DNA from 4 places in the Hafnia alvei genome. Region 1 is predicted to be linked to each of the others. Evidence: predicted binding sites of a transcription regulator. Region 1 holds the regulator's gene; each other region holds the start of a gene.
What was found. The regulator PurR, encoded in region 1, represses purine synthesis genes. The targets are predictions, from matches to a motif close to CANGCAAACGTTTGCNTG.
Positions count from the first base shown of each region.

Region 2: the regulator PurR is predicted to act here: its motif matches at 4,671-4,688, upstream of carA (glutamine-hydrolyzing carbamoyl-phosphate synthase small subunit).
Region 3: the regulator PurR is predicted to act here: its motif matches at 4,620-4,637, upstream of guaB (IMP dehydrogenase).
Region 4: the regulator PurR is predicted to act here: its motif matches at 3,276-3,293, upstream of purH (bifunctional phosphoribosylaminoimidazolecarboxamide formyltransferase/IMP cyclohydrolase).

Region 1 is NZ_OZ061315.1:2,507,894-2,513,884, reverse strand. It holds gene punC (purine nucleoside transporter PunC) at 1-219, opposite strand, end outside; gene punR (DNA-binding transcriptional activator PunR) at 360-1,268, shown strand; gene AB3Y96_RS12035 (ATP-binding cassette domain-containing protein) at 1,271-1,897, opposite strand; gene AB3Y96_RS12030 (ABC transporter permease) at 1,894-3,540, opposite strand; gene purR (HTH-type transcriptional repressor PurR) at 3,544-4,569, opposite strand; gene AB3Y96_RS12020 (YnhF family membrane protein) at 4,924-5,013, shown strand; gene sodB (superoxide dismutase [Fe]) at 5,107-5,685, opposite strand.
Region 2 is NZ_OZ061315.1:3,944,708-3,950,698, forward strand. It holds gene carB (carbamoyl-phosphate synthase large subunit) at 31-3,255, opposite strand; gene carA (glutamine-hydrolyzing carbamoyl-phosphate synthase small subunit) at 3,274-4,446, opposite strand; gene dapB (4-hydroxy-tetrahydrodipicolinate reductase) at 4,915-5,736, opposite strand.
Region 3 is NZ_OZ061315.1:1,005,477-1,011,467, reverse strand. It holds gene hemL (glutamate-1-semialdehyde 2,1-aminomutase) at 1-1,023, shown strand, start outside; gene AB3Y96_RS04745 (YqaE/Pmp3 family membrane protein) at 1,081-1,239, opposite strand; gene guaA (glutamine-hydrolyzing GMP synthase) at 1,410-2,987, opposite strand; gene guaB (IMP dehydrogenase) at 3,092-4,558, opposite strand; gene xseA (exodeoxyribonuclease VII large subunit) at 4,729-5,991, shown strand, end outside.
Region 4 is NZ_OZ061315.1:306,397-312,387, reverse strand. It holds rRNA gene AB3Y96_RS01465 (23S ribosomal RNA) at 1-801, opposite strand, end outside; tRNA gene AB3Y96_RS01460 (tRNA-Glu) at 1,039-1,114, opposite strand; rRNA gene AB3Y96_RS01455 (16S ribosomal RNA) at 1,253-2,795, opposite strand; gene purH (bifunctional phosphoribosylaminoimidazolecarboxamide formyltransferase/IMP cyclohydrolase) at 3,421-5,040, shown strand; gene purD (phosphoribosylamine--glycine ligase) at 5,109-5,991, shown strand, end outside.

The sequences.
Region 1 (5,991 bases):
AACCGGCTTACGCCCGATGCGATCGGACAGAGGCCCCCATACCAGCTGCGCGAAGGCAAAACCGGCGAGGAAAATACTGAGACTCGCACTGATGGCACCAGCGGAAGCATTAAGATCCTGCTGCATCGCACCAAAAGCGGGAAGATACATATCAGTGGCCAGATATCCCAGCATGCTCAATCCGGCCAGATAGAACATGAAAAATGATGAAGTTCGCATTATTTTGACTCGTTATATATTTGTTGCAGAATGAATGTGTGACGCGGGGAGTGTAGCGATCTCTCTAATTACTTGTGAAACGCTAATATTTGCTATCATGGATGAAAATTTTTGAAAGCAAGAAAAGTGAGGTAGCGCACATGTGGTCGGAATACTCATTAGAGGTTGTTGATGCGGTTGCTAGGACGGGAAGTTTTAGTGCCGCAGCCCAAGAACTGCACCGTGTGCCGTCTGCCGTGAGTTATACGGTCCGCCAACTAGAAACTTGGCTAGCGGTATCACTGTTTGAGCGGCGTCATCGAGATGTTGAGCTCACCGAGGCAGGCGCATTTTTTGTTGATGAAGCTCGAACTATTATCAAAAAAATGAATTCCACCCGCCGTCAATGTCAACAGGTAGCAAATGGCTGGCGTGGACAGCTAAATGTTGCAGTAGATCGCATCGTTAATCCTCGCCGAAGTCGCCAACTGGTGGTCGATTTTTACCGCCATTTTCCTGATATGGAATTAATGATCCACCCAGAAGTGTTCAACGGCGTATGGGATGCACTGGTCGCCGGACGCGTAGAGGTGGCGATAGGAGCGACGCGCGCGGTTCCCGCCGGAGGGCGTTTTTCTTTTCGCGATATGGGGTTTCTACGCTGGCATTGTCTGGTTAGCCCCGATCATCCGCTGGCAACGCTGGAGGGTGAGTTAAGTGACGACAAAATTCGTCCCTTTCCTGCTTTATGCATTGAAGACACATCTCGAGATCTGCCTAAGCGCGATACGTGGCTATTAGATAACCAGCGCCGCTTGGTGGTGCCTGATTGGCAGTCGGCCTGCGATTGCCTGGAGAATGGGCTTTGCGTTGGCTTGATGCCTGCACACATGGCAGAACCGTTGGTTCATGCGGGTAAGCTGAAGATCTTAGAATTGGCTCAACCGTTTCCTGATAGCGCTTGCTGCGTAACTTGGGAAGATCATACCCGTTCGCCGGCGATTGACTGGTTGCTTGATTATTTAGGTGATACTGAAACGATGAATCAAGAGTGGCTGAGCCCTGAATAGGATTAGAGCATGATGATTTGGCCATGTGGCGGAACATCGTCTTCGTCGTGTGTCACTAGCAGGGTGGCAATATTCGCCTGACGTAATTCGCTAAAGACCCACTGGCGAAACTGTTGTCGCAGCGCTTTATCAAGCTTGGAAAAAGGCTCATCCAAAGCCACCACGCGAGGGCGAGAAAGCAGGGTGCGTAACAAACTGATTCTGGCGCGCTGGCCGCCAGATAATTCATCAGGATAGCGAGATGAAAATTCGTTCATGCCAATTTTCCCCAATGCCAGTGCGACCTGCCGATGCTGTTCTTCTCTGCTGGTGTTATCTGGTAATGCGAAGAGCAAGTTTTGCTCAACGTTAAGGTGGGGAAACAGCAAATCATCTTGGAATAACAGCCCTATCTTTCGCTGATAGGCAGGAAGCTCAGTCACCTCGCGATTATCAATCAGCACTTTTCCCTGCGTTGAGAGTGGGGCGTGAGCGTGTCCAGAAATGGCCATCAATAAGCTCGATTTCCCGCAGCCGCTTGGCCCCATCAGCGTGAGTATTTGGCCGCCTTCTACGTGGGTATTCAACGCTGAAGTTAGCGGTGTGCCATGCAGGAAAAGCTGAAATTGCTCGAGCGCTAAAACCGTCACAGTTTTTTATTCCTTGTTAATATGAATGGCAGAAATAGCGCGATACCGTAAACCAAAAGCGGAATGAACGTTTGCCACAGGGCCGCAACGGCAGCCATTCGACGATCGATACCGGATGCATAGGCAACGGTTTCAGTTGCCAATGTGGGGAAGCGCCCAGCGCCTAAGCCCAGCGTGGGTAAATATAATCCCATGCTAACCGCGAAACCTAGCGCAACGGAAAGCGTTAGTGGTTTGCTCAATAAACGGATCTTGATGCGCCAGAAACAGGTCCAAGGCGCTTTGCCAAGAGATTGTGCGGTGTAGAGCAGTCGTGAATCGAAAGCCTGCCACGCGCCGCTGAGGCTAAGAAAATAGTACGGAACGATAAACACCATATGGGCAAAGACAACGCTGGGCAGCAGGCCAATAACATCCAGCCAAGCGGCCATATGCTGTAAGCCGAAGATTAGGCTGATTTGTGGTATCAACAGTGGGGCGAGCAGAAGCCAAAAGTTCGTTTTGCTACGCGTATAAAATTGCCACTCCAAAAAACCAACGCACAGCACCAAGCTTAACAGGTTCGCCATCCCCGCAATGAGCAGGCTATTCATAATCGGCGCACTGAGCTGATGAATGCTGGTAAGCCAATAATCATCGGTCCACTGTAGCGGGAAAGAAGAAGAGAAAGGCCAACGCCACGCAATAGACCAAACGAAGAGTACCGCGTAAGCACCTAGCGTTAACAGCACGCCAATTGTCCAGAGCGGAGCAAGCGGCATACGCCATGTGTTGCGCCTTTGCCCATAAGCGTTGCGACAATATTTCAACCAGAGTTTTTCACCGCATCCCCATGCGCCAAAGCTGGCTAATGTCATCGCAATAAGCAACAGCGTGCCAGCGGCGGCCAAAGACTGGTGCCCCATCGAGGGTTCGCTTATCCATTGCCAAACTAACAACGCCAAGGTGGTTGGCTGCTGTGGCCCCAATAGAATCGCAATATCCACGGCGGATAGCCCAAAGGCGAGCACGCAAAACAGCGGCAGGCGCAGGGCCACCAGTATTTGCGGCACTAATAGCAACCACCAGACTTTTTCACTGTGGTAACCCAATGCGTTACCAGCCTGCATTTGACGGGCCACATCAATTCGCCCCGCGATGTTAAACGCCAGCAAAAATAAAAAGGGTGTCTCTTTGATCACCAGTAAAAGAATTAAGGACAGGGCATAAGGGTCATTGACGATCGTCCAATCAGGCGGGCGCACAAAACCCGTAAATGTTGGGGATATAAGCCTGAGTAGCCAACCTGAAGGAGATAACAGCAGTATGAGTCCGGTCGCCAGTGCAATATGCGGCATGGCTAAAATCGCGCTCGAAACAGCGCGAGCGGCCCCGCTGGCGCGCTGTATAACTTGCCCGCAAAGCGCTAATGCCAACCAAAGTGATATTAAGGTAGCGGCGATTGCGCTCCATAAACTCAGGCCAACCGAGCGCATCAAACCTGGCCATTGGAGTAAAAGCGTCCACGGCTGGATGAAGTTATTGAAAGAGGAAATGTCAGACAGCGGCTGAGTCAGTGCCAGCAGCGCTGCCAATATTGGCAACGCTCCGGCAAAGAACAGCACAACGGGGAACAGCGCTAAAAGAAAAGGGCTGCTCTTCATCACTTAGCGGCGATAGTCCAGATATGGGCCATCGGCAACGGAGCGACGCTCCACGAGTTTTGGATGAACTTCGATCGTTTGAGAATCTTCACGTTTGCTCACGATACGGTCGAGCAGCATATCAAAGGCCATAGAGCCCAAACGCTCTTTCGGCTGGTGGATGGTGGTCAACGCTGGTGAGAAGTAGCGAGCGTTGCGCACGTTATCATAACCGATCACCGATATATCCTGCGGTACACGTAAGCCCATCTCATCGGCGGCGCAGATTGCGCCCATCGCCATGATATCTCCGCCCACGAAGACCGCCGTTGGGCGATTTTTTTGCGATAGGATCTGGTGCATGGCTTTGTAACCGGATTCTGGCTCGAAGTCGCCTTCTACCATCCACTCATCGCGTGCGGAAATATTGGCTTCCTGCAGGGCTTTCAAGAAGCCGCGCAGACGACCTCCGCCGGTGTTACGGGAAAGCTGACCGGTAATCGCCCCAATATCGCGGTGACCGCGTTCAATTAAATAGCGACCGGCTAAATAGCCACCTTCGAACGCATTATCTTGAATGGCGTCGGTAAAATCACTGCGCTGTGTGCCCCAGTCCATCACTACCATTGGAATATTGCGGTAGTCCTCAAGGGTTTGCAGCAGGTTTTCTGGATATTCAGAGCACATCACTAACAGCCCATCGACGCGCTTTTGCGCCAGCATTGCCAAATAAGCTTTTTGCTTTTCAGGGTTATTGTGAGAGTTACATAAAATAAGCGTATAGCCTTGGCTGTAACAGGCGTTTTCAACGGCCTCAATCACCTCAGCAAAATAGGGCGCTTCGCTGGAGGTTGCCAGCAAACCGATCGATTTAGTGTGGTTCACTTTCAGGCTACGGGCGACGGCGCTGGGGGAGTAGTGCAATTCTTTAATGGCTTCCCAAACCGCGGTCTTGGTCTCTTCTGCGACAAAACGCGTCTTATTAATAACGTGAGACACTGTCGTGGTTGAAACGCCCGCGCGTTTTGCCACATCTTTAATCGTTGCCATGAAACAGATGACTCCTAAGCTAATGTCACAATGACATAGCTATTGCGTTAATCGTTTGCTTACGTACATCAAAATATACTGATTACAATCGCATCAAAGAGAGGAATATGCGGATTTATCAAGCGCCAGCCTATTCTTTTACGTTATGAAAGCTGATACGTAGCAGTAAACCGTAAATTTTGGCCTATAAAATGCAAAAGGGGAAGTCAAAATTGTGGGTTAACAGAAAGAATAATCGAAAGTTTTACTGCGTGCGATCCCATTTAAGGTATGTGAAAATGATTTCACACACTTTCTGCAAGTGTTTATGTATAATCAAAATTGATCTGATAACGAAATGCGGGAGAAGAAGAAATGGAAACCGACCTGAAATATTCTCTAATGACAACGGTCGCGGCGCTGGCTGTGATTGTTATCTTTAGTTTTGTTGCCGCGCTACATTGATTTATCGCTAAGTTTTCTATCGATAGCTATTAACATGGCTAAAACAAAAGGCGGTCAATTGACCGCCTTTTTCATGTGCGTAACTTAGCAAACTTATGCCAGATTTTTCGCCACGAATTCCCAGTTTACCAGAGCCCAGAAGTTCTCCAGATATTTAGGACGCGCATTGCGATAGTCGATGTAGTAGGCGTGCTCCCAAACGTCCACGGTCAGCAGAGGCTTATCACCGCTGGTCAGTGGTGTTGCTGCGTTTGAGGTGTTCACAATTGCCAAAGAACCATCGGCTTTTTTAACCAGCCAAGTCCAACCAGAACCGAAGTTGCCGATCGCGGATTTAGTCAGTTCTTCTTTGAAAGCGTCGAATGAACCAAATGCTTTGTTAATGGCTTCGGCTACTGCGCCAGTTGGTGCGTTGCCACCTTTTGGTGACAGGCAATGCCAGTAGAAGGTGTGGTTCCAAACCTGAGCGGCGTTGTTGAAGATCCCGCCGGTAGAGGTCTTGATGATCTCTTCCAGTGATTTACCTTCAAATTCAGTGCCTTTAACCAGATTGTTCAGGTTAACCACGTAGGTGTTGTGATGCTTACCGTAATGGTATTCCAAGGTTTCTGCGGAGATGTGCGGTTCGAGTGCGTTTTTTTCGTATGGTAATGCAGGTAATTCAAAAGACATTGCTCTCTCCTATTATTGCTCTATTTTGCAATGAAACAGTTACACGGAAGTGTTTTATGTTTCATGCATCACACCAACGTTAATGTCAGTGAGCGGGTTTTTAAAATTGAAACGATCTTGTTGTGCTCTTGTTATGGGGATCGATTTTAGCAAGTTTTGAATCTAATAACAGGCAAAATTTTTGTTTTTGGTTATCAATTGATGATTTGTACACCATTCGTTCAAAACGGCGACGGTACGAAAATGAGGGGAAGGGGATAATACAAAGACAGGGTAAATCTAAATGATAGGGATTATCACAAAATA
Region 2 (5,991 bases), 1.4 Mb from region 1:
ATTTCAACGCAGAAATTTTTGGCGCCGATATTATCCTTTCAAGCGCGCGTGCATTTCTTGCACCGACGTAACCTGCTCGGTTGGGTCGGAGTTCAACGCCATCGCAGTCGCAAAACCACCGTTCAGCGTGGTGTCATAATGCACTTTGTATTGCAGCGCACTGCGGCGAATCAGCTTGGAGTCTTCAATCGCCTGACGACCTGCGGTGGTGTTCACGATATAGGAATACTCACCGTTTTTGATACGGTCTTGAATATGAGGACGCCCTTCATGCACCTTGTTGACCAAGCGTGGATTAATCCCTGCTTCGCCCAACACGATTGCGGTACCGTGGGTCGCATCCAGCTCAAAGCCCTGCTTCAGCAGTTTTGCCGCCAAATCAACCACGCGGTGTTTGTCGCCTTCACGTACAGACAGCAGCGCGCGCCCCGGCGTTTTCACCTTAGACTGGCTGCCTAACATCGCTTTAGAGAAAGCTTCCGCAAAGGTGCGGCCAACACCCATCACTTCGCCGGTTGAGCGCATCTCAGGCCCTAAGATTGGGTCAACGCCAGGGAATTTATTGAATGGCAGCACCACTTCTTTCACCGAGTAGTACGGCGGGATAACTTCTTTAGTCACGCCCTGCTGTGCCAGCGTCTGACCGGCCATCACACGCGCCGCAACTTTCGCCAGCGGAACTCCCGTCGCTTTAGACACGAACGGTACGGTACGTGCTGCACGCGGGTTCACTTCAATCAGATACACTTCGTTATCTTTAACCGCGAACTGCACGTTCATCAACCCACGAACGCCGAGCTCCATCGCCAGTTTTTCAGCCTGTACGCGCATCACGTCCTGAATTTCTTGGCTCAGCGTATAAGCTGGCAGTGAACATGCCGAGTCACCGGAGTGAACGCCCGCCTGCTCAATGTGCTCCATAATGCCGCCGATTAATACGCGCTCACCGTCGCAGATTGCATCAACATCAACTTCAACCGCATCATCGAGGAAGTGATCCAGCAGCACCGGCGCATCGTTAGACACGCTCACCGCATTTTGGAAGTAACGGCGCAGGTCGATTTCGTCATACACGATTTCCATTGCGCGGCCACCCAGCACGTAGGATGGGCGAACAACCAGCGGATAACCGATGACAGCGCCCTTCTCAATCGCCTGCTCGATGGTTGAAACCGTGGCGTTAGCGGGCTGTTTTAAGCCCAAACGCACAACGGCCTGCTGGAAACGCTCACGGTCTTCAGCGCGGTCAATCGCATCTGGGCTGGTACCGATAACCGGCACACCGGCGGCTTCTAATGCACGAGCCAGTTTCAGCGGCGTCTGACCGCCGTACTGCACGATAACGCCCTGTGGTTTTTCTACCGCCACAATTTCCAGCACGTCTTCTAGCGTAACCGGCTCAAAGTACAGACGGTCAGAGGTATCGTAGTCGGTAGAAACGGTTTCAGGGTTACAGTTCACCATGATGGTTTCGTAACCGTCTTCACGCAGCGCAAGAGATGCATGCACACAGCAGTAGTCGAACTCAATACCCTGGCCGATACGGTTTGGACCACCGCCCAGCACCATAATTTTCGGACGGTCGCTGTTTGGATTCGACTCGCACTCTTCTTCATAAGTGGAGTACATGTAGGCCGTATCGGTGGCAAATTCTGCCGCGCAGGTATCCACACGTTTATAAACCGGATGCAGATTGTACTTGTGGCGCAGTTTGCGAATTTCAGTTTCCGCCACGCCAGCCAGCTTAGCCAAACGAGCGTCAGCAAAGCCTTTGCGTTTCAGTTGGCGTAAGAACGCATGGCTCAGGCCATTAATCCCTACTTCGGCAACCTGTTCTTCCAAGCGCACCAATTCTTCGATTTGCACCAAGAACCAGCGGTCAATGTTGGTCAGGTTGAACACGCCGTCAACGGACAGGCCAGCACGGAAAGCATCGGCGATGTACCAAATACGCTCAGCGCCTGCATCTTTAAGCTCGCGACGAATTTTAGTCAGCGCTTCTGGGTCATCGAGGCTCACTTTAGGATCGAAGCCTGCTGCGCCTACTTCCAAACCACGCAGAGCTTTCTGCAAAGATTCTTGCTGAGTGCGGCCAATCGCCATTACTTCGCCGACAGATTTCATTTGGGTGGTCAGACGGTCGTTCGCGCCCGCGAATTTCTCGAAGTTAAAGCGAGGAATTTTGGTCACAACGTAGTCGATAGACGGTTCAAACGAAGCCGGAGTACGACCACCGGTGATGTCGTTCATCAGCTCATCAAGGGTGTAACCCACCGCCAGTTTGGCTGCGACCTTCGCAATTGGGAAACCTGTGGCCTTAGAGGCCAGCGCAGAAGAGCGCGACACGCGCGGGTTCATTTCAATGACGATCAGGCGGCCATTTTTCGGGTTCACCGCAAACTGCACGTTAGAACCACCGGTTTCTACGCCGATTTCACGCAGCACCGCCATCGAGGCGTTACGCATGATTTGATATTCTTTGTCAGTCAGCGTTTGGGCCGGTGCTACGGTGATGGAGTCGCCGGTATGAATGCCCATCGCATCGAAGTTTTCAATTGAGCAAACGATGATGCAGTTGTCGTTTTTATCACGCACCACTTCCATCTCGTACTCTTTCCAACCAATCAGCGACTCATCAATCAGCAGCTCTTTGGTGGGGGAGAGATCCAGACCACGCTCGCAAATCTCTTCGAACTCTTCACGGTTATACGCAATACCGCCGCCGGTGCCGCCCATGGTGAATGAAGGGCGAATAATACATGGGAAACCAACGTCAGCCGCGACGGCTAAGGCTTCTTCCATGGTGTGAGCGATGCCTGAGCGTGCGGTGTCGAGGCCAATTTTCTTCATCGCGATATCGAAACGGCGGCGATCTTCGGCTTTATCGATGGCGTCAGCGGTCGCACCAATCATGGTTACGCCAAACTCTGCCAGCACCCCTTCGCGCTCTAGCTCAAGCGCACAGTTCAGTGCGGTCTGGCCACCCATGGTAGGCAGAACGGCATCAGGGCGCTCTTTTTCGATGATTTTGCGCACCACTTCCCAGTGAATCGGCTCGATATAGGTCGCATCGGCCATTTCTGGGTCAGTCATAATGGTCGCGGGGTTCGAGTTCACCAAAATGACGCGGTAACCTTCTTCGCGCAGCGCTTTACACGCTTGCGCACCCGAGTAGTCAAATTCACATGCTTGGCCGATAACAATCGGGCCTGCGCCCAGAATCAGGATGCTTTTTATATCAGTACGTTTTGGCATTTTATTTATTGCTCCTGATTATTTGGCTGTTCTTGTCATTGTGTCGCGGTGGGTCTGAATCAAATCGATAAAGTGGTCAAACAGCGGCGCAGCATCGTGCGGCCCAGGGCTTGCTTCTGGGTGGCCTTGGAAGCTAAACGCGGCTTTATCTGTGCGGTGAATCCCTTGAACCGTGTGGTCAAACAGGGACTTGTGCGTCACGCGCAGCGTATCTGGCAGATTATCGCCATCAACGGCAAAACCGTGGTTTTGCGCAGTAATCATCACGATGTCTTTATCGAGGTCTTTCACTGGATGGTTGCCGCCATGATGGCCGAGCTTCATCTTGATGGTTTTGGCTCCGCTGGCCAGCGCCAAAAGTTGGTGGCCCAAGCAGATACCAAAGACCGGAATGTCTGTGTCTAAGAAGGTTTTAATGGCGCGAATAGCGTAATCACACGGCTCCGGGTCACCGGGACCGTTGGATAGGAAAATACCATCAGGATTGAGCTTCAACACATCTTCTGCCGGCGTTTGCGCCGGAACCACCGTCAGGCGACAGCCTCTATCAACCAGCATGCGCAGGATGTTGCGTTTCACGCCATAGTCATAGGCAACAACGTGGAATGGCAGCTCTGACTCTTCTTTCGCCGCAGGTAAATCATCCATCAGCGTCCAACTGCCTTGCGTCCAAGCATAAGATTCGCGGGTAGTGACTTCTTTTGCCAGATCCATACCTTTTAAGCCTGGGAACGCTTTCGCTTTTTCCAGCGCCAATTGAACATCTGGCAGCGTGCCGTCAATGCTACCGGTGATGATGCAGCCATTCTGAGCACCTTTTTCACGCAGCAAGCGCGTCAGTTTGCGGGTATCGATATCGGCGATAGCCACAACATTGTGACGTTTGAGGTAATCAGAGAGGCATTCGGTGCTGCGGTAGTTACTAGCAATCAGAGGCAAATCGCGAATTATCAGGCCTTGAGCATGAACAGCGGAGGATTCTTCATCAGAGGCGTTAGTGCCGACATTGCCGATATGGGGATAAGTAAGAGTGACTAGCTGGCGGGAATAGGAAGGATCAGTGAGGATTTCTTGATAACCGGTCATTGACGTATTGAAGACCACCTCGCCCACCGCCGATCCATCTGCACCAATCGACCGACCGTGAAACTGGGTTCCGTCTTCCAGAACCAATATAGCTGACTTAATCAAAACACCCTCCAAAGAATATTCAGTCACATTATTTGCATATTAATGCAGATCATTCGATCTAAATCAATGCAAAAAACTGCCTTCTTGACTAATTTCCGGCAAATTGCGCGCATTCTAAAGACGTGGTGAATGCTTGTCTACCTGAAAAGATGATTTTTTTGTATTTTTTAAGGCTTAAGGAGAGATTTTACAACGAAGTCGCTAAAAATAGATGTTAACTGAAAATAGAAAACGGTTGCCAGTGTCGTGAATTAGCGGCAATAGGTTTATGATGCAATTTTCCTCTGCAAAGGTCAATCACAGTTTCCACTCAGGTTAATAAAAAGTAAAATAAGGCGACTAACAAGACACTCATGGAAAAATACAACCAAAGCCAACATTAACATAAAAAAAATGGATAACGCATTGTTATCCATTGTATTTTTAATTTTAAAAAACAAATTAAAAACCAGTGATTACTGTTTTTTCTTAGAGTTCATTGAGAGAAAGAACATCACCCATATCGTAAAGACCAATAGGCTGATTGCCTACCCATGCAGCAGCTCGCACAGCGCCGCTAGCAAACGTCATGCGGCTTGATGCTTTGTGAGTAATCTCGATTCGCTCCCCCACATCGGCAAACATCGCGGTGTGCTCACCGACAATATCGCCCGCGCGAATAGTGGCAAAGCCGATACTCTTAGGGTCGCGCTCTCCGGTGTATCCCTCGCGGGCATATACCGCACACTCTTTCAGATCGCGCCCTAACGCCTGAGCAATGGTTTCTCCCATGGCTAAAGCCGTGCCAGACGGCGCATCAACTTTATGACGATGATGGGCTTCAATGATTTCGATATCCGTATAATCCCCCATCACTTTTGCCGCCTTCTCTAGCAGCTTGAGCATCACGTTAACCCCAACGCTAAAGTTGGCAGCGAACACAATGCCAATAGATTCAGCCGCTTTGTTGATCGCGGCTTTACCCGCATCATCAAAACCAGTGGTACCAATCACCATATTTTTGCGTTGAGATACGCAGAATGCTAAATGCGCTAACGTACCTTCTGGGCGCGTAAAGTCGACCAAAACATCAAAGCCAGCGGCGGCATCCTGTAGGCTTGAGCTGACTTTTACGCCTGTTTGGCCAATACCCGCTAACTCACCTGCATCTACGCCTAGCAATGAAGAGCCTTCACGTTCAAAAGCAGCACCGAGCACCACACCTTCTGCATTTGCAACCGCAGCAATTAACTGTCTTCCCATGCGGCCACCGGCACCGGCGATAGCAATACGGATATGAGAATTAGACATCTTCCCTCTCTTAATTATTTAATTTCACTCGGCTAATTTCACTCAGCAAGATAGCCAAAGGCTTACAATGTTAGTTTCAGGTTAACGACTCTTCTCCCTCACTGCCAGAGTAAATACACGGTAATTAGAAATTTGCGATTAACGCCGATTATCATCAGTTTTACGCACTAAAAAAACGCGTCGATGCACGTTAAGAACAAAAAATCAGCTTACGCATAATCATGCAAAACCAATCAGTTAGCGCAAAGAGACTAA
Region 3 (5,991 bases), 1.5 Mb from region 1:
ACCGAAATGGAAGTAAAAATGGCCGAACTGGTCACCACGCTGGTGCCAAGCATGGACATGGTGCGCATGGTGAACTCGGGTACAGAAGCAACCATGAGCGCCATCCGCCTTGCTCGTGGCTTCACAGGGCGCGATAAGATCATCAAGTTCGAAGGTTGCTACCATGGCCACGCCGATCACCTGCTGGTGAAAGCTGGCTCGGGTGCCCTCACCCTAGGCCAACCAAACTCTCCGGGCGTTCCGGCTGACTTTGCTAAACATACGCTGACCTGCACCTATAACGATATTGAGTCCGTTTTACAGGCGTTCAAACAATACCCTGACGATATCGCCTGTATCATCGTTGAACCGGTAGCGGGAAACATGAACTGCATTCCTCCGCAGCCTGAATTCCTGCCAGGTTTACGTGAGCTGTGCGACCAATACGGTGCGTTGCTGATTATTGATGAAGTGATGACAGGCTTCCGCGTTGCGCTGGCTGGCGCACAGGATTACTACGGCGTGACACCGGACTTAACCTGCTTAGGCAAAATCATCGGCGGCGGCATGCCCGTTGGCGCATTCGGCGGTCGCCGTGATGTGATGGAAGCACTGGCACCCACCGGTCCCGTTTATCAAGCCGGTACGCTATCAGGTAACCCTGTCGCGATGGCCGCGGGCTTCGCCTGCCTCAACGAGATCTCTCAGCCGGGCATCTACCCACAGCTAACCGAACTGACCGACAACCTCGCTTCCGGCCTGTTAGATGCTGCGCAGAAAGAAGGTATTCCACTGGTAGTGAATCACGTGGGCGGCATGTTCGGGATCTTCTTCACCGATCAGGAAACCGTTACCTGCTACCAGGATGTGACGCGCTGCGACGTGGAACGTTTCAAACAGTTCTTCCATTTGATGCTGCAAGAAGGCGTGTACTTCGCTCCTTCAGCGTTTGAAGCGGGCTTTATGTCGCTGGCGCATTCTCAGGAAGATATTCAGAAGACCATCGACGCTGCGCGTCGTTGTTTTGTGAAGATGAAGAAGTAGGTTTTATCCCACGTACGCCGCGGTGCGGCGTACGGTTTTCACTAAATATCGTTCATTTTAATCACGTGTTTGGATCCAGAACGCATGGATAAGCCCCGGAATATACCCTAGCAGCGTTAAGATAATATTTAGCAGAAAAGCACCACCAACCCCTTTGTCTAACAACACCCCTAGCGGTGGCAATATAATGGTGAAAACAATTCGCCAAAATCCCATCTCACTCTCCTTAAATTGTGTTAATGAATTCCCATCATCTTGATGAGACACAACATTAAGCATAGACCGCCATCCACAACTTGGTAAAAACTCAGATAATTAGACATAAAAAAACCCCGCCGTAGCGAGGTTTAGTGTTTACCCATTAGCGAAAAATAATCCTTAAACGATTATTCCCACTCAATGGTAGCCGGTGGTTTGCCGGAAATGTCATACACCACGCGGGAAATGCCGTTGACTTCATTGATAATGCGGTTAGACACGCGGCCAAGGAAATCGTATGGCAGATGTGCCCAATGCGCAGTCATGAAGTCGATAGTTTCTACCGCACGCAGAGAGACAACCCAGTCGTATTTACGGCCATCACCCATCACGCCAACGGAACGAACCGGCAGGAACACGGTGAATGCCTGACTCACTTTGTTGTACAGGTCCGCTTTGTGCAGTTCTTCGATGAAGATAGCATCCGCACGACGCAGTAGATCGCAGTACTCTTTCTTCACTTCGCCCAGCACACGTACGCCTAAACCAGGACCAGGGAACGGATGGCGATACAGCATGTCGTATGGCAGGCCCAGTTCCAAACCGATCTTGCGCACTTCATCTTTAAAGAGCTCTTTCAGCGGTTCAACCAGACCCAGCTTCATCTCTTTTGGCAGGCCGCCCACGTTATGGTGAGACTTAATCACGTGCGCTTTGCCCGTTGCTGACGCTGCAGATTCGATCACGTCTGGGTAGATAGTACCCTGTGCCAACCACTTAACGCCTGGCTGTTTACACGCTTCTTCATCAAAAACTTCAACAAATACGCGGCCAATGGTTTTACGTTTAGCTTCAGGATCGCTGATGCCAGACAGCGCGCTCAGGAAGCGCTCTTCTGCCTTAACGTGGATGATATTCAAGCCGAACTTATCGCCGAACATATCCATAACCTGCTCACCTTCGTTCAAGCGCAGCAGACCATTATCAACGAATACACAGGTCAAACGTTTACCGATGGCACGATGCAACAGCAGCGCGGTCACAGAAGAGTCAACGCCGCCAGACAGGCCTAGGATCACTTCATCCTCGCCCACTTGTTCACGCAGACGTACCACCGCATCTTCGATGATCGTTGCTGGCGTCCACAGCGCTTCACAGCCACAGATATCCAGAATGAAACGCTCCAGCATGCGCTGGCCCTGATGAGTATGAGTCACTTCAGGATGGAACTGAACGCCGTAGAAGCGTTTTTCGTCATTCGCCATAATGGCGTAAGGACAGGTTTCAGTGCTGGCAACGGTGACAAAATCGGAAGGAATAGCGGTAACTTTATCGCCATGGCTCATCCAAACGTCCAGCACTGGAGTGCCGTCTTTAGTCAGAGAGTCTTTGATATCGTCAAACATTTTGCTGTGCGCGGTCACTTCAACCTGCGCATAGCCAAATTCGCGTTCGTTTGAGCTTTCTACATGGCCACCCAGCTGCATCGCCATGGTCTGCATGCCGTAACATACGCCGAATACAGGCACACCGGCAGTAAAGACATATTCTGGCGCACGTGGGCTGTTGTTTTCAGTCGTACTTTCAGGGCCACCGGACAGAATAATACCGCTTGGGTTGAATTCACGGATCTGCTCTTCGGTAACATCCCATGCCCACAGCTCGCAATATACGCCGATCTCACGTACGCGGCGTGCCAGAAGCTGAGTGTATTGGGAGCCGAAATCCAGAATCAGAATGCGATGCTTATGAATATTTTGAGTCATGTCAGGCCTTGTTTAGAAAAATAAATAGCCAAAAAAAACGAAAATAGGTCACTGAATATTGAGCGGCGAGAAACAGCTTTGCGCCCTCGCCGCCTGTAGAGATATTACGAACCCATGCGGTAGTTCGGTGACTCTTTGGTGATGGTCACATCGTGAACGTGGCTTTCTTGAATCCCTGCTCCGCTGATGCGAACAAATTCAGCTTTGGTACGCAGTTCATCAATGGTTGCACAGCCTGTCAAACCCATGCATGAGCGTAGACCGCCCATTTGCTGATGGATAATCGCTTTCAGGTGACCTTTGTAAGCTACGCGGCCTTCGATACCTTCAGGAACCAGTTTGTCGGCAGCGTTATCGCTCTGGAAGTAACGGTCAGAAGAACCTTTAGACATCGCGCCCAGTGAACCCATACCGCGATATGATTTGAATGAACGACCTTGGTACAGTTCGATCTCACCAGGGGATTCTTCGGTACCTGCCAGCATCCCCCCCACCATGACGCAGCTTGCGCCAGCGGCCAGTGCTTTCGCGATATCACCGGAGAAACGGATACCGCCATCGGCGATAACAGGAATACCGGTACCTTCCAGCGCTTCAACGGCGTCGGAAACGGCGGTGATCTGTGGAACACCAACGCCGGTAACAATACGTGTAGTACAAATAGAACCAGGGCCGATACCCACTTTAACCGCGTTCACACCGGCTTCAGCCAATGCTCTAGCGCCCGCAGCCGTAGCCACGTTGCCGCCGATAATTTGCAGGTCAGGGAATTTAGCGCGAGTTTCGCGAATACGCTGTAACACGCCTTCAGAATGGCCGTGGGAAGAGTCAATCAGCAGTACGTCAACGCCGGCTTCAACCAGCGCTGCAATGCGCTCTTCGTTGCCTGCACCAGCACCAACCGCAGCACCTACGCGCAGACGGCCATGCTCATCTTTACAAGCGTTAGGTTTGCGCTCTGCTTTCTGGAAATCTTTAACGGTGATCATGCCGCACAGGTGGAAGTTTTCATCGACAACCAACGCTTTTTCCACACGTTTTTCGTGCATGCGCTGCAGAACAACTTCGCGAGCCTCACCTTCTTTCACGGTAACCAAACGCTCTTTCGGCGTCATTACCGCAGTAACAGGCTGTTCTAAATCGGTAACAAAGCGCACGTCACGACCTGTGATGATACCAACCAGTTCCAGATCGTCAGTAACGACTGGATAACCCGCAAAACCATTACGCTCGGTCAGCTCTTTCACTTCGCGCAGAGTGGTGGTTGGCGTCACCGTTTGAGGATCTTTTACCACGCCGCTTTCATGTTTTTTGACGCGGCGAACTTCTTCAGCCTGACGCTCAATAGACATGTTTTTGTGGATGAAACCAATACCGCCTTCCTGTGCCAAGGCAATCGCGAGGCGCGCCTCGGTAACGGTGTCCATTGCCGCAGACAGCATTGGGATATTCATACGAATGGATGAAGTCAGCTGAGTGCTAAGATCGGCAGTGTTTGGCAGAACGGTAGAATGGGCTGGAACTAAGAGAACGTCATCAAACGTTAGGGCTTCTTTTACGATACGTAGCATGGGCAATATCTCACCAGAGTGGTAAATCAAATAGATTTAATATTGCCGCGGCATTATACAGGCCGAAAACGGTTGCCTCCAGTACTTTTTATAAAAAAGTCTTGCGAAGGTCATTCAAGCATGTAGTATCGACTGATTAACACCTTGATTTAGAGTTTGATCTACGTCACATGTCGCTGCTATCTTCCCCACCAATTTTTACCGTTAGCCGGTTAAATCAGACCGTCCGTCAGCTGTTAGAAATGGAAATGGGGCAGATCTGGTTATCAGGCGAAATCTCCAATTTATCTCAGCCTTCATCGGGCCATTGGTACTTCACGCTGAAAGACGATCGTGCTCAGGTTCGCTGCGCGATGTTCCGCAATAGCAACCGCCGGGTCACTTTCCGCCCGCAAAACGGTCAGCAGATTTTGATGCGTGCCACCATCACGCTGTACGAGCCGCGTGGGGATTACCAACTGATTGCTGAAAGTATGCAGCCCGCCGGTGATGGTTTGCTGCAACAGCAATTTGAGCAGTTGAAGCAACGCTTACAGGAAGAGGGTCTGTTCGATCCTGCCCACAAGAAACCATTACCGTCGCCAGCCCACTGCGTGGGCGTTGTGACTTCATCAAGCGGTGCCGCGCTGCACGATATCCTTAACGTATTAAAACGACGCGATCCGTCTCTGCCAGTCGTCATTTACCCGACCGCCGTTCAAGGCGCAGATGCACCAATGCAAATTGTGCGCGCCATTGAATTAGCCAACCAGCGTAAAGAGTGTGATGTGCTGATTGTCGGTCGTGGCGGTGGCTCGCTTGAGGATTTATGGAGCTTTAATGATGAGCGCGTGGCGCAGGCTATTTTTGCCAGCCTAATCCCTATCGTAAGCGCCGTTGGCCATGAAACCGATGTCACTATCGCTGATTTCGTTGGCGATCTGCGAGCGCCAACGCCGTCCGCGGCCGCAGAATTAGTCAGCCGCAATCAAACCGAGCTCATGCGCCAAATGCTTTCACAGCAGCAGCGCATGGAAATGGCGATGGATTATTATCTTGCTCGGCATCAGCAGCGCTTCACTCGCTTGAATCATCGTTTACAGCAGCAGCATCCACAGCTACGTCTGGCACGCCAGCACACATTGCTGATTAAGCTACGCCGCCGTTTGGACGAAGCGGTGCAAACGCGCCTGCGCCTGGCGGAGCGCCAGCAAGAACGTGCCAATCAGCGCCTAAATCAACAGCAGCCTTCTGTACGCATCCAGCGCCATCAACAGCGCATCGAGCAGCTTCACAACCGGCTGGAATTACTCGTCCAACGCCAGCTTAGCGGCAATCGTGAACGCTTTGGCGCACTCTGTTCGCAGTTAGAAGGCGTTAGCCCACTTGCAACGCTAGCGCGCGGATTTAGCGTGACGCAGCCACCAAGCGGCGGCGTGCTGAAAAGCATTAAG
Region 4 (5,991 bases), 2.2 Mb from region 1:
CTCCCGGTTTGATTGGCCTTTCACCCCCAGCCACAAGTCATCCGCTAATTTTTCAACATTAGTCGGTTCGGTCCTCCAGTTAGTGTTACCCAACCTTCAACCTGCCCATGGCTAGATCACCGGGTTTCGGGTCTATACCTTGCAACTTGACGCCCAGTTAAGACTCGGTTTCCCTACGGCTCCCCTATTCGGTTAACCTTGCTACAAAATATAAGTCGCTGACCCATTATACAAAAGGTACGCAGTCACCCCATAAAAGAGGCTCCCACTGCTTGTACGTACACGGTTTCAGGTTCTATTTCACTCCCCTCGCCGGGGTTCTTTTCGCCTTTCCCTCACGGTACTGGTTCACTATCGGTCAGTCAGGAGTATTTAGCCTTGGAGGATGGTCCCCCCATATTCAGACAGGATGTCACGTGTCCCGCCCTACTCATCGAACTCACAACATATGCATTTTCAAGTACGGGGCTATCACCCTGTATCGCCGGACTTTCCAGACCGTTCCTCTGACACATACGCTGATTAAGGTTCTGGGCTGTTCCCCGTTCGCTCGCCGCTACTAGGGGAATCTCGGTTGATTTCTTTTCCTCAGGGTACTTAGATGTTTCAGTTCCCCTGGTTCGCTTCGTTAAGCTATGTATTCACTTAACGATAGTGTGACGAATCACACTGGGTTTCCCCATTCGGAAATCGTCGGTTATAACGCTTCATATCAGCTTACCGACGCTTATCGCAGATTAGCACGTCCTTCATCGCCTCTGACTGCCTAGGCATCCACCGTGTACGCTTAGTCACTTAACCTCACAACCCGAAGGTGTCTTTTTAGTGAACACGGTTACGAACCGGTTCAAGACAGCATTCAAGATTGCAAAAAATTGAGAGACTGCTTAATGCAAACTGTGTCAGTGTGTCTCACAGTTGCTTAAGCTTTCAAATTTCAGCTTGTTCCAGATTGTTAAAGAGCAATATCTTAAACACGACTTAATAAAGTCATCTTTAAGATATTCAGGTGATAATGTCTTTCACTCATTATCGGAATGGCGTCCCCAAGGGGATTCGAACCCCTGTTACAGCCGTGAAAGGGCAGTGTCCTAGGCCTCTAGACGATGGGGACACGAAAATACCGACAAAGCTTGCGCTTTCTCGTTTCGTATCAGCATGAGTCTTAAAACTCACAACATCAACAGGTGCTCTTGCTCATTAATTTCATCAGACAATCTGTGTGGACACTGCACTTAACGCTATCTTTAGGTAAGGAGGTGATCCAACCGCAGGTTCCCCTACGGTTACCTTGTTACGACTTCACCCCAGTCATGAATCACAAAGTGGTAAGCGCCCTCCCGAAGGTTAAGCTACCTACTTCTTTTGCAACCCACTCCCATGGTGTGACGGGCGGTGTGTACAAGGCCCGGGAACGTATTCACCGTAGCATTCTGATCTACGATTACTAGCGATTCCGACTTCATGGAGTCGAGTTGCAGACTCCAATCCGGACTACGACATACTTTATGAGGTCCGCTTGCTCTCGCGAGTTCGCTTCTCTTTGTATATGCCATTGTAGCACGTGTGTAGCCCTACTCGTAAGGGCCATGATGACTTGACGTCATCCCCACCTTCCTCCGGTTTATCACCGGCAGTCTCCTTTGAGTTCCCACCATTACGTGCTGGCAACAAAGGATAAGGGTTGCGCTCGTTGCGGGACTTAACCCAACATTTCACAACACGAGCTGACGACAGCCATGCAGCACCTGTCTCAGAGTTCCCGAAGGCACCAAAGCATCTCTGCTAAGTTCTCTGGATGTCAAGAGTAGGTAAGGTTCTTCGCGTTGCATCGAATTAAACCACATGCTCCACCGCTTGTGCGGGCCCCCGTCAATTCATTTGAGTTTTAACCTTGCGGCCGTACTCCCCAGGCGGTCGACTTAACGCGTTAGCTCCGGAAGCCACGCCTCAAGGGCACAACCTCCAAGTCGACATCGTTTACAGCGTGGACTACCAGGGTATCTAATCCTGTTTGCTCCCCACGCTTTCGCACCTGAGCGTCAGTCTTTGTCCAGGGGGCCGCCTTCGCCACCGGTATTCCTCCAGATCTCTACGCATTTCACCGCTACACCTGGAATTCTACCCCCCTCTACAAGACTCTAGCTGACCAGTTTCAAATGCAGTTCCCAAGTTAAGCTCGGGGATTTCACATCTGACTTAATCAACCGCCTGCGTGCGCTTTACGCCCAGTAATTCCGATTAACGCTTGCACCCTCCGTATTACCGCGGCTGCTGGCACGGAGTTAGCCGGTGCTTCTTCTGCGAGTAACGTCAATCACTGTGGTTATTAACCACAATGCCTTCCTCCTCGCTGAAAGTACTTTACAACCCGAAGGCCTTCTTCATACACGCGGCATGGCTGCATCAGGCTTGCGCCCATTGTGCAATATTCCCCACTGCTGCCTCCCGTAGGAGTCTGGACCGTGTCTCAGTTCCAGTGTGGCTGGTCATCCTCTCAGACCAGCTAGAGATCGTCGCCTAGGTGAGCCATTACCCCACCTACTAGCTAATCCCATCTGGGCACATCTGATGGCGTGAGGCCCGAAGGTCCCCCACTTTGGTCCGAAGACATCATGCGGTATTAGCTACCGTTTCCAGTAGTTATCCCCCTCCATCAGGCAGTTTCCCAGACATTACTCACCCGTCCGCCGCTCGTCACCCAGAGAGCAAGCTCTCTTGTGCTACCGCTCGACTTGCATGTGTTAGGCCTGCCGCCAGCGTTCAATCTGAGCCATGATCAAACTCTTCAATTAAAAGCTTGATTTGCTTAAACAAGTTAAGCGATGCTCGAAAATTAACTTTCGTAATAATTCACTAAATGAATTACTGCTTGGTCACTCTTCAAGACTTTAATATTTTATCGTCCGAGGACGTTAGATATTGTCTTGTGAGTGCCCACACAGATTGTCTGATAAATTGTTAAAGAGCAGTGAGTTAGGAGACTAAGCTTGCTAACTCGAGGTGGCGTATAATACGCTTTCCTCTTTCAGAGTCAACCCTAAATTTCAGGATTTTTTCTCTTGCGATTTCTTATCGAAACCGCCGATACGGTGTGAAGTGATTCACATGTTCCGTGTCGATGGAGGCGCATTATAGGGAGTTCTCGCGGGCTGACAACCCTTAATTTCCATTAAATTGATCGTTTGCTGCATTCCACAGCAAAACCCCGCTTTATACCCATTTGTTCACAAGTTTATCCACAGAACGATATTGGTGACAAATTTGACGAGCATCACGCAAACGTTTTCGTTACAATCTGGATGCGTTAAAATCTTTCGACCTCTTCCAACGAAGGGGCGTTATTTGAATAAAACAGGCATGCCGTATTCACATAACGCTCTTTATATTGCGATTCCATAGCCGAGGGATATAACTACCATGCATTCCAGTTCACAAAACACGAGCTCAGCTTCCGCTAACCGTCCGATTCGCCGTGCGCTGCTCAGCGTATCTGATAAAGCCGGTATTGTTGAGTTTGCTCAAGCGCTCAGTTCTCGTGGCGTTGAGCTGCTTTCAACTGGCGGTACTGCCCGCCTGTTAGCGGAAGCAGGTTTACCCGTGACCGAGGTTTCTGATTACACCGGATTCCCCGAAATGATGGATGGCCGAGTTAAGACTTTGCATCCCAAAGTACATGGCGGGATTCTTGGCCGTCGCGGCCAAGACGATGACATTATGGCTCACCACGATATTAAGCCCATCGATATGGTCGTTGTGAACCTTTATCCCTTCGCTCAGACCGTAGCTCGCCCAGATTGCTCTTTAGCCGACGCCGTTGAGAATATCGATATCGGTGGACCAACCATGGTGCGCTCGGCAGCCAAGAATCATAAAGACGTTGCGATTGTAGTTAATAATCGTGACTTCGATGCCATCATTAATGAGATGGATAGCAACGAGGGTTCTTTAACTCACGCGACGCGTTTCGATTTGGCGATTAAGGCATTCGAGCACACTGCTGCCTACGATGGCATGATCGCGAATTACTTTGGAACGATGGTTCCTCCTTATTATGGTAATACTGAAGAACCTTCTGGCCGCTTCCCTCGCACGCTGAATCTTAGCTATATAAAGAAACAAGATATGCGTTACGGAGAAAACAGCCATCAGGATGCGGCCTTCTATATAGAAGAGAATGTCACTGAAGCTTCTGTTGCTACCGCTAATCAGCTTCAAGGCAAAGCGCTCTCTTACAACAACATTGCCGATACCGATGCAGCATTAGAATGTGTGAAAGAGTTTAGTGAGCCCGCTTGTGTGATCGTGAAGCATGCTAACCCATGCGGTGTTGCCGTTGGTGGTTCTATTTTAGATGCCTACGAGCGCGCTTATAAAACCGACCCAACCTCTGCCTTTGGCGGCATCATTGCCTTTAACCGCGAACTCGACGCCGAAACTGCTCAGGCGATTATTAGTCGTCAGTTTGTCGAAGTCATTATTGCCCCACATATCAGCGAACCTGCGCTTGAGCTGCTGGCAGCCAAACAAAACGTGCGCGTCTTAGCCTGTGGTGAGTGGAATGCGCGCCAAAATGGATTGGATTTCAAACGCGTTAACGGCGGCTTACTGGTTCAGGACCGCGATTTAGGCATGGTAAAAGAATCCGACCTGCGCATAGTCACCACTCGCCAACCAACCGAACAGGAAATGCGTGATGCGTTGTTCTGCTGGAAAGTAGCCAAATTTGTGAAATCCAACGCCATCGTTTATGCCCGAGACAAAATGACCATCGGCATTGGTGCTGGCCAGATGAGCCGCGTGTACTCTGCCAAAATCGCCGGAATCAAAGCCGCTGACGAAGGATTAGAAGTCGCGGGTTCCGTAATGGCATCAGATGCCTTCTTCCCATTCCGCGACGGTATTGATGCTGCGGCATCCGTCGGCATCACCTGCGTTATTCAGCCAGGGGGTTCTATTCGTGATGATGAAGTCATCGCCGCTGCGAATGAGCACGGGATCGCCATGATCTTCACGGATATGCGTCATTTCCGTCATTAATCATTTTTCTCTTTATTAATCTCTTCTGTTTTTCGTGCGCCTGCGGGCGCACCTTTTGAGGTGAGCGCATGAATATCCTGATTATCGGTAACGGCGGCCGTGAGCACGCACTAGCATGGAAAGCGGCTCAATCGCCGCTGGCAGATAAAGTCTACGTAGCCCCAGGTAATGCGGGGACAGCACTGGAGCCAGCCCTAGAAAACGTCGATATCTCAGCAACCGATATCAACGCTCTTTTGGCATTTGCCCAGAGCCATGATATTGGCCTAACGATAGTTGGCCCTGAAGCACCGCTAGTTATTGGCGTCGTTGATGCGTTCCAAGCTGCGGGGCTGAAGATTTTCGGCCCATCACAGGCAGCAGCCCAGTTAGAAGGATCAAAAGCCTTCACTAAAGATTTCTTGGCCCGCCATCGCATTCCCACAGGCCAGTATCGTAATTTTACCGACGTTGAGCCCGCGATTAGCTATATCCGTAGCCAAGGCGCGCCAATCGTTATCAAGGCAGACGGCCTAGCCGCTGGTAAAGGCGTGATTGTTGCAATGACGCTAGAAGAAGCAGAAGCCGCGGTGCACGATATGTTGGCAGGCAACGCATTCGGCGACGCAGGCCATCGCATCGTCGTTGAAGAGTTTCTCGACGGCGAAGAAGCGAGCTTTATCGTCATGGTTGACGGAAAGAACGTGCTACCAATGGCGACCAGCCAAGATCATAAACGAGTCGGCGATGGCGATACGGGACCAAATACCGGCGGCATGGGTGCATATTCACCGGCACCGGTGGTAACCGATGAGATCCACCAGCGCGTTATGGATGAAGTCATCTGGCCAACGGTACATGGCATGGCGAAAGAGGGTAACCCATACACTGGTTTTCTTTACGCAGGCCTGATGATTTCAGCCCAAGGTGAGCCAAAAGTTATCGAATTTAACTGTCGATTTGGCGACCCTG